DNA from 2 places in the Streptomyces sp. NPDC092369 genome. Region 1 is predicted to be linked to the other one. Evidence: riboswitches for the same ligand, from Rfam matches in the RefSeq annotation. Region 1 holds a riboswitch; the other holds the start of a gene.
What was found. A riboswitch is a leader RNA that binds a small molecule or an ion and turns the genes downstream of it on or off. The one in region 1 is predicted to bind cyclic di-AMP.

Region 1 (4,377 bases):
TGCCGTCCTTGTAGAACTCGGAGGCGGCGACGTCGAGCGCGAGCGCGATCTGCTCGCCGGGGATGTAGCCGGCCTGCTTGATCGCCTCAAGGATGAGGTCGAGCGCGGCGCGGTTGGAGTCCAGGTTCGGGGCGAAGCCGCCCTCGTCGCCGAGGCCGGTGGACAGGCCCTTGCTCTTCAGGACCTTCTTGAGGGTGTGGTAGACCTCGGCGCCCCAGCGCAGGGCCTCGGAGAAGGACTCCGCGCCGATCGGGGCGATCATGAACTCCTGGATGTCCACGTTGGAGTCGGCGTGCGAGCCGCCGTTCAGGATGTTCATCATCGGCACCGGCAGCAGGTGCGCGTTCGGGCCGCCCAGGTAGCGGAAGAGCGGGAGGTCGCTGGCCTCGGAGGCGGCGTGGGCGACGGCGAGGGAGACGCCGAGGATGGCGTTGGCGCCGAGCGAGCCCTTGTTGTCGGTGGCGTCCAGGTCGAACATCGCCTGGTCGATCAGGCGCTGCTCGGTGGCGTCGTAGCCGACCAGCTCCGGGCCGATCTGTTCGATCACGGCGAGGACGGCCTTCTCGACGCCCTTGCCCTGGTAGCGGTTGGGGTCACCGTCACGCAGCTCGATGGCTTCGAAGGCACCCGTGGAGGCGCCGGAGGGGACGGCGGCACGACCCGTGCTGCCGTCGTCGAGGCCGACCTCGACCTCGACCGTGGGGTTGCCTCGGGAGTCCAGGATTTCCCGGGCTACGACGACGTCGATGGACGGCACGAGCATCTCCTTCTTCAATGTGACGCGGCTACGCGGGCCGCGATGGCTCTGCGGGACCGAGCCTAACCGTCCCGGGGCGAACAGCCAGCCGATGGGCCGCCCCTTGGACAGAACCGAGAGTAAATTGTTTCCGAACGGAACAAAGCAGACGGGCAAAAAGAACCCCGCCCCGGTGCGTACGGGGGAACACGCACCGAGACGGGGAGTCCGTGGGGACGGGGGAGGCCCTCACGTGCCGTCCATGATGGACGACACACCTGTCGGACCGCTGTGGCTCAGCTACCGGATCCCTGTCACCAGGGGTCCGGCGTGGGGCGCCGCTGTCACTTGAGGTGCAGCTGCTGACCCGGGTAGATGAGGTCCGCGTCCTCGACGATGTCCTTGTTCAGCCGGAACAGCTTCTCCCAGCCGCCCTTGACCTTGTGCTTCTCGGCGATCGTGCTGAGGGTGTCGCCCTTGACGACCTTGTACTCGCCGTCGCCCTTCTTGACCTTCTTGCCGGTCGGGGTGGTGACGGTCTTCTTCGCGGCCGGACGGTCGGCCGAGCGGGAGGTGCTGGTCGAGTCGTTCGAGCGGGTGCTGGTGCCGCTGCTCGAAGAGCTGTTGTTCGAGGAGCTGGAGGAGCTCGACGAGCCGCCGCCGTTGTACGCGGCACCGGACAGGCCCGTGCCGCAGACCGGCCAGGCACCCTTGCCCTGGGAGGCGAGCACCTTCTCGGCGACGGCTATCTGCTGCGACTTGCTGGCCTGGTTGGCCTGCGCGGCGTACTGGGTACCGCCGTAGGCGGCCCACGTCGAGGCGGAGAACTGCAGACCGCCGTAGTAGCCGTTGCCGGTGTTGATCGACCAGTTGCCGCCGGACTCGCAGCTGGCGACCGTGTCCCACTCGGAGGCGGTGGCGGCGGAGGCGTTGCCGGCCGCCATGAGCGGGGCGGCGATGGCGACACCGGTCACGCCGGCGAGCGTGGCGACGCGGGTGGCCTTGGACGGACGACGGTGCTTGCCCTTGCTGGAAAACAGCATGCGGAGATCCCCTCACCGACGCCTGCGAGGTGAGCTGTCGGGTTCGGGCCGTGTGAGTTGCCCGGCCGCGCACCTCTCGGCGCACGACTTCACCCCAAGCCGGTCCGGCACTGTCTGCCGGGCCCGGCACTTACCTGGGTCCCCCGCTCCTGCCTACGGCGCTGTGAAGCGACGACTGTTCCCTACGGCCGCTGGCAGGATTCGGCGTTGCGGCATTCGGGGTTCGTGTTGACGAACGGTGATGACCGTAGACACGGATTCCGCGGAAACTCAAAGACGATCAGGGCTTCTGAGAGTCATCCCACACTTTCACCAAACCGGACATTCAGTCCGAAGACCGTCGTTAACTCCCGTCGCTTTTCGCCCCGTTCAGCCCTTGTCCGCCCCTATTCGCCGGGAAGCCTCAGGGTCTGACCGGCCGCGACGTCGTTCGGGTCGGCGCCGATGGCCTGCCTGTTCTCCGTGTAGAGCGCGCGCCACCCGCCGTCCAGGCCAAGGGAGTCGGCGATGGAGGCGAGAGTGTCACCGCCGCGGACGGTGTACGACCCCTGCGGAGACCCTCCCGCGTCGTCGCCGGCCGCGTCCTCGTCGGCGCTGGCACCGCGGTGCTTGCCGGAGCCGATCGCACCGGTGTCGACCAGGCTCCAAGAGCCCACGGCCTGCTCGGACTTGTCCGAGTTCTCACCCTTCGCCCGATCTGTCGACGGGCTGTCGCTCTCCCGTGAACCGCTCGCCGTCGACTCGGACGGGGAGTCGGAGGGCGAGAGGTACTCGTCCGTTTCGTCAGGGTTGGTCGAGGAATCGGATGAAGAGTCAGGTGAGGCCGACGGTGACGTGGACGAGTCCGTCGAGGACGAGTCGTCGGACGTACCGCCGGGCGTGTTGGACAGGCCGGTGGAGCCCGAACCGTCCGAGGAGGAGGAAGAGGAGGAATCGGAGGAGTCGTCCAGGATCCCGGTGTCGATGTCGGTCGACCCGTCGTCCGCCGACAGCCCCGTGGTCAGCCCGCAGGTGTGGAACGCGCCGACGCCCTGGTCGTCCAGGAGCTTCTCGGCGACGGCTATCTGCTGGTTGCGGCTGGCCAGGTCGGGGCGCGAGGCGTAGTCGAGACCGCCGTACCGCTCCCAGTCGTCCTGCGAGAGCTTGAGCCCGCCGTAGAAACCGGTCCCGTCGTTCTGGCTCCAGGAGCCGCCGGTCTCGCAGTTCGCCACCTTGTCCCAGGTGGTGCCGTCGGCCGCGCTGGCGCTCACCGCACCGAGGAGCGGGATCGCGATGGCGGAGCCTGTCACGCCGGCGGCGACGAGGAGGGCCGGAGCCTGGCGGGGGCGACGGTGACGACCGTTCCCGGAGAGCATGCGGGGGCCTTTCAGGAGACAGCGGTGACGAGTGCGACGCGTGGTGCTGGGCACCGCACTTGAACGGTGAACGTATAGGCACTCCATTGCTTGTCACAAGTTAATGCCGCGTAGATCACGTGAAGATCACATAGTTGAATGTGCGTCATGTTTGCGCAGGTGGACACGTGCTCCTGCGCGGTGACGATCCGGTCACCCGGGTGGCGTGAACTCGACCGGCAGCGTGCGCAGTCCACGCATGATGAGTCCCCCACGCCATCTCAACTCGGCCGGATCCACGGCGACTCGGAGGTCCGGCAGCCGGGTCAGCAGCGTGCGGAGCGCGGTCTGTCCCTCCAGCCGGGCGAGCGGGGCGCCGAGGCAGTAGTGGATGCCGTGGCCGTATCCGAGGTGCTGGTTGTCCCGGCGGGAGAGGTCGAGGGTGTCCGGCTCGGCGAACCGCGCCGGATCCCGGTCCGCCGCCGCGAGGACGACGAGAACGGGGTCGCCGGCCGCGATGTCCTGCCCGCCGACGGTGAGCGGTTGGGTCGCGAACCGCCAGGTCGCCAGCTCCACCGGCCCGTCGTAGCGCAGGAGTTCCTCCACGCCGGTCTCCAACAGGCCGCGTTCGCCGGCGGCCAGGGAGTCCTGGAGGCGGGTGCGCTGCTCGGGGTGGGTGAGCAGGGCGTACGTGCCGTTGCCGATGAGGTTGACGGTGGTCTCGAAGCCGGCGAAGAGCAGGATGAACGCCATCGCCGCGGCCTCGTTCTCGGTGAGGTGCTCGCCCTCGTCCGAGGCGCGGATGAGGCCGGAGATGAGGTCCTCCCCGGGCACGGGCTCGGCCGGCAGGGATGCGCGCTTCTTGTGAATGAGTTCCAGGAGATACCCGCGCATCTTCTTCACCGAGCGCGCGACCCCGCCTCTCGGCCCGCCTCCGTGCCGGATCATCATCCCCGCCCAGTCCCGGAAGTCGTCCTGGTCCTCGCGCGGGACACCGAGCAGGTCGCAGATCGCGTAGATGGGGAGCGGGAAGGCGAACTCGTGGATGAGGTCCGCGGACCCCCTCTCGGCGAACCGGTCGATGAGGTCGTCGGCGAGCTCCTGGACGCGAGGGGTGAACTCGGCGACCCGGCGAGGCGTGAACGCCTTGCTGACCAGCCGACGCAGCCGGGTGTGGTCCGGCGGGTCGATGTTGAGCAGATGGGTCATCAACTCGGCATTGCGCTCACCGGGGATACCGGTCTTGCCCTTGGCGTGCGCCGGC
Region 2 (4,377 bases), on a different contig from region 1:
TAACGTCACGTACGTCCTGTACATTTTGTACAGACACAGTCAGGCGCAGTCAGACGCAGAAGGAGGGGCACCCATGACCCGACCGATCGCCCGCCATGTCCTGCCCGAGTTCACCGAGCGCACCAGTTCCGGGGTCCGGACGATGGATCCGTACTCGAAGCTGCTGGAGGAGCGGATCGTCTTTCTCGGGACGCCGGTAGACGACGTGTCGGCGAACGACGTGATGGCGCAGTTCATGCACCTCGAGTACCAGGACCCGGACCGGGACATCTCGCTGTACATCAACTCCCCCGGCGGCTCGTTCACCGCGATGTCGGCGATCTACGACACGATGCGGTTCGTCACCTGTGACGTGGAGACCATCTGTCTGGGGCAAGCCGGCTCCTCCGCCGCGGTGTTGCTGGCCGCGGGCACGCCGGGCAAGCGGCTCGCGCTGCCGGGTGCGCGGGTGGTGCTCCATCAGCCCGCCTTTTCCGGGCCGGTTGAAGGGCAGGCGAGCGATCTGGCGATCCAGGCCGAGGAGTTGATGCGGACCCGCGACCTGCTGGAGGAGCTGTTGGTACGGCACACCGGCCGCACGGCGGAGCAGGTGCACGAGGACATCGAGCGGGACAACATCCTTGATGCGCAGGGGGCGTTGGAGTACGGCCTGGTGGACCGGATCGTCTCCACCCGCAAGACCACGCTCACCCCGCCCGCGGGGAGGTGAGCCTCCGGTGCTCCCACCCGAACTGCCGCCGCTGCCCGCGCTGACGCGCGCCGAGGGCGAGTTGATCGACCGTTATCTCGATGTGGTCGACCTGCTCGGCCGGATCAACCCGGCGCGGCACGGGGACACCTACCGCGGACTCCGGGCCGCGCAGGCGTTGGTGTCCAAGGCGGCCGAACTACGTGACGCGCTGGCGCTGATGCACCAGCGGGGCGAGGCCGAGGTGCACGCCCCCACCTTGGCGCGGGCCCTGCGGGTCCTGGACGGCGAGCGCCGCACCGCACGGCTCACACTGCCGCCGCACTCCGCCGGTTGACGCGGGCGTGGCCGGTTCGGATGTCCGCCGCGCGGTCGGGACGTCCGGACCGGCGGCGAAACGGACCAAATGGTGTACCCCCGTTCGGAGGAGTTGCGGCTACTTTTTCGCGACCGTCAGGCTTGCGCAACGCGCGGGGTTCGAGGGCCGCATGAGGCGTTCCAGTGCTGGTCCGGGGGCCCGTGCGTCCTGGACACCGGCTCGAACACAGGGGAGTCCACCCGAACGGGTGAGTGGTGAGTAACCCCACAAATCCCCGATTCCGTTGGGCTTTTCGGACATTCATAGGTCAAGATCCCTGTCTGACGACAAGACCCCGCCGCAGCGGCGGGGCGATCCGGGCGGACGCCGAGTCCTACCGCCGCCCGGATGACAGGTCGACAGGATTGCATCGGTAGGAGTGGAGGACCCAAGCACGACGGGTCGCCGGGACGGTCACGCCATGACCGGGTCGAGCAGCCCTTGGGGTGAAGCCGCGAGTGTGCGGCCGGGCAACTTCGCCAGCCCGAATCCGACAGGTCATCCTTCACAGGCGGCTGACGAAGGGTTGCGCATGTCTGCGCTCAATCGTGTCCCGTCGCTGATGGCCCGGGCCGGTACGGCCTCCGCTCTCACCATCGCCGCAGTGGGCGGCTCCGTCGTGATCCCCGGTGTCGCCTCCGACGCCGCGGCCGCGACGCCTGCGACCAAGGCACTTCACATCGCGGCGTCCAAGAAGGGCTCCCCGTACAAGTACGGCGCCACCGGACCACGCCGCTTCGACTGCTCAGGGCTCACGCTGTACTCGTTCAAGAAGGCGGGCAAGAAGCTGCCCCGCACGGCGGCCCAGCAGTACAACAAGACCCACCACATCTCCGCCAAGAGCCGCAAGGCCGGGGACCTCGTGTTCTTCCACTCGGGCTCCAGCGTCTACCACGTCGGCATCTACGCCGGGAAGGGAAAGATCTGGCACGCCCCGAAGACCGGGGACGTGGTGCGGCTGCAGAAGATCTGGACGAAGAAGGTCTGGTACGGCCGGGTCAGCTGACTCTCCCGCGGGGGTGACGGCGACCTGACACGCCGTCGCCCCCGCGGGGCTCGACACCGGCTCTACGGCTCCTGCTGTCCGGCGGTCGTGACCGGGCGCGCCGGTACGGTCCACGGCAGTTCGATGGAGACCGTCTTGCCGCCCTCCGGGGTGGCCCGCACCCGCAGCCGGCCGCCGCACTCCGCGGCCAGCCAACGAATGATCACCATGCCCCGGCCGTTGTCCTGTTGGACAGCGGCCGGCAGGCGTTTGGGGAACCGGGGGTGGCTGTCGGTCACCCCGATGTGCAGTTGTTCGTCACGGTCCAGCACGATGTCCACCGTGAAGGTGGGTGACTGGCCGAAGGTGTGCTGTACGGCGTTGGTGGCCAGTTCGGAGACGATGAGCCGGATGGTGTCGGCCACCTCCGTGTCGGACGGCAGACCCCACTCCGCCAACGTCGAGACCACATAACCGCGGGCGGTGGCGACCGAGGCGGGTTCGCTCGGCAGAGTGACGGATGCTTCCAGGTGGTCTGCCATGGCGACGTCGTCCCTTTCCCGCGGGACCGGGGTCCGACACAGAGCGGATGGTTCGAGTACGGTCCCGGACTGGTGCTTCGTCGCCAGAGTGCCATTCCCGCACCGGTCACGGGTGGCGATCCACCAAGATATGCATATATCTGTCGCTCGAAGCGGTGAACTCTACGACGGGAGACCGTATTTGGGCGCCCCGGAAGGAGTAAGGAGAGACCCATGCAGCACGGACCCGCGGTGCGCCGCCGGAAGCTGGGCGCCGAACTGCGTTCGTTGCGCACCGGGTCGGGGCTCACCAGTGGTGAGGCGGCCCGGATGGTGGGCTGGCATCAGTCGAAGGTGAGCCGGATCGAGACCGGCGCCAGCGGTGTGAAACCGGCCGATGTGCGGTTACTGCTGGATGCCTACCGCGTCTCGGATCCACAGTTGCGGGAGATGCTCCAGATGCTGGCGGGCTCCGACGAGGGCGGCGGCCGGCACCACTGGTGGCACGCCTACCGCGGGGTGCTGCCGACGACGTACCGCGACTTCATCAGTCTGGAGTCCCAGGCGAGCGCGATGCGCACGCTGGAGACCTCGGTGGTGCCCGGGCTGTTGCAGACGCCCGAGTACGCGCGGGCGGTGACCAGGGCGGCCGTCGGAGGTCTGGACGACGAACGGCTCGACGCGCTGGTCGAGGTGAGGCTCGCCCGACAGGACGTCCTGCGTTCGAATCCGCCGCTGAAACTCAGCGCGATCCTGGACGAGGCGGTGCTGCGCCGGGAGATCGGCGGCCCTGACGTGATGTCACGCCAGCTGGCACGGCTCATCGAGGCGGCGCGCCTGCCCCAAGTGCGGCTTCAGGTACTGCCGTTCACCGCCGGGGCGCATGTCGGCGTCACCGGACCTTTCGTTGTCTTCTCATTTTCGAGCACTTCTGATCTGGACGTGGTTGTTCTCGACCACTTGACGAGTAGCCTCTACCTCGAACGGAAAGAAGACCTCCAGGCCTACATCGAGGCCTTCAACGCCCTTCAGAGCTATGCCCTTTCACCCGAGGACTCGTTGGATTACATCGCCGGGATAGGTGACGGCGCGTAAGGAGGCACCATGTCAGCACTGCCTCGGAACGTACCTTCCAGTACCCATCTGCACGGTGTGCGATGGCTGCGCAGCAGCTACAGCACGGGAGCGAACAACTGCGTCGAAACGGCGCTGTCGCTCCCCGGCCCCTGGGCGGGGCTGCTCGCCGTGCGCGACTCCAAGGACGCGACAGGACCCGTCCTGCTCTTCTCCCCCGAGAGCTGGGCGGGCTTCACGGCCGCGTTCGACGCCTGATCGGTTCCGTGTCCAGGACCTGATCAGTTCCCCATCCGGCGGCGCACGGCCGTGTCACGCCGACTCATGGTCGCGTTTCGCCGATCACATCCACAGCGCGTTCGATCTGTGCCTCGGAGAGGTCAGCGCGGGCTGTCAGCCTGAGCCGTGAGATGCCGTCGGGCACGGAGGGGGGTCGGAAACACCCCACGACGAGCCCCGCGGCACGGCAGTCGGCCGCCCATCGCAAGGCCCCTTCCGGGGACGGCGCGCGCACGGAGACCACCGCGGCGTCGGGGCGTACCGCCTCGTGCCCCGCGGTGGTCAGGCGTGCGTGCAGTTCGGCGGCCACCGCACGCGCGCGTGCCGCCCGCTCCGGTTCCCGGCGCAGCAGCCGCAGGGCAGCCAGGGCGGCGCCCGCCGCCGCGGGGGCCAGGCCCGTGTCGAAGATGAACGTGCGGGCCGCGTTGATCAGATGGTCGATCACCCGCGCGGGACCGAGGACGGCGCCGCC

Region 2: another riboswitch for cyclic di-AMP. It lies ahead of ACIQI8_RS37265 (C40 family peptidase); the one in region 1 lies ahead of ACIQI8_RS32420 (transglycosylase family protein).

The regions. Positions count from the first base shown of each region.
Region 1 covers NZ_JBIVQP010000006.1:108,765-113,141, forward strand. The annotation lists gene eno (phosphopyruvate hydratase) at 1-763, opposite strand, end outside; gene ACIQI8_RS32420 (transglycosylase family protein) at 1,081-1,779, opposite strand; cyclic di-AMP (ydaO/yuaA leader) riboswitch at 1,784-1,996, opposite strand; gene ACIQI8_RS32425 (transglycosylase family protein) at 2,166-3,134, opposite strand; gene ACIQI8_RS32430 (cytochrome P450) at 3,327-4,377, opposite strand, start outside.
Region 2 covers NZ_JBIVQP010000007.1:516,654-521,030, forward strand. The annotation lists gene ACIQI8_RS37255 (ATP-dependent Clp protease proteolytic subunit) at 74-709, shown strand; gene ACIQI8_RS37260 (hypothetical protein) at 717-1,025, shown strand; cyclic di-AMP (ydaO/yuaA leader) riboswitch at 1,375-1,575, shown strand; gene ACIQI8_RS37265 (C40 family peptidase) at 1,579-2,052, shown strand; gene ACIQI8_RS37270 (ATP-binding protein) at 2,115-2,573, opposite strand; gene ACIQI8_RS37275 (helix-turn-helix domain-containing protein) at 2,787-3,647, shown strand; gene ACIQI8_RS37280 (DUF397 domain-containing protein) at 3,657-3,884, shown strand; gene ACIQI8_RS37285 (8-amino-7-oxononanoate synthase) at 3,949-4,377, opposite strand, start outside.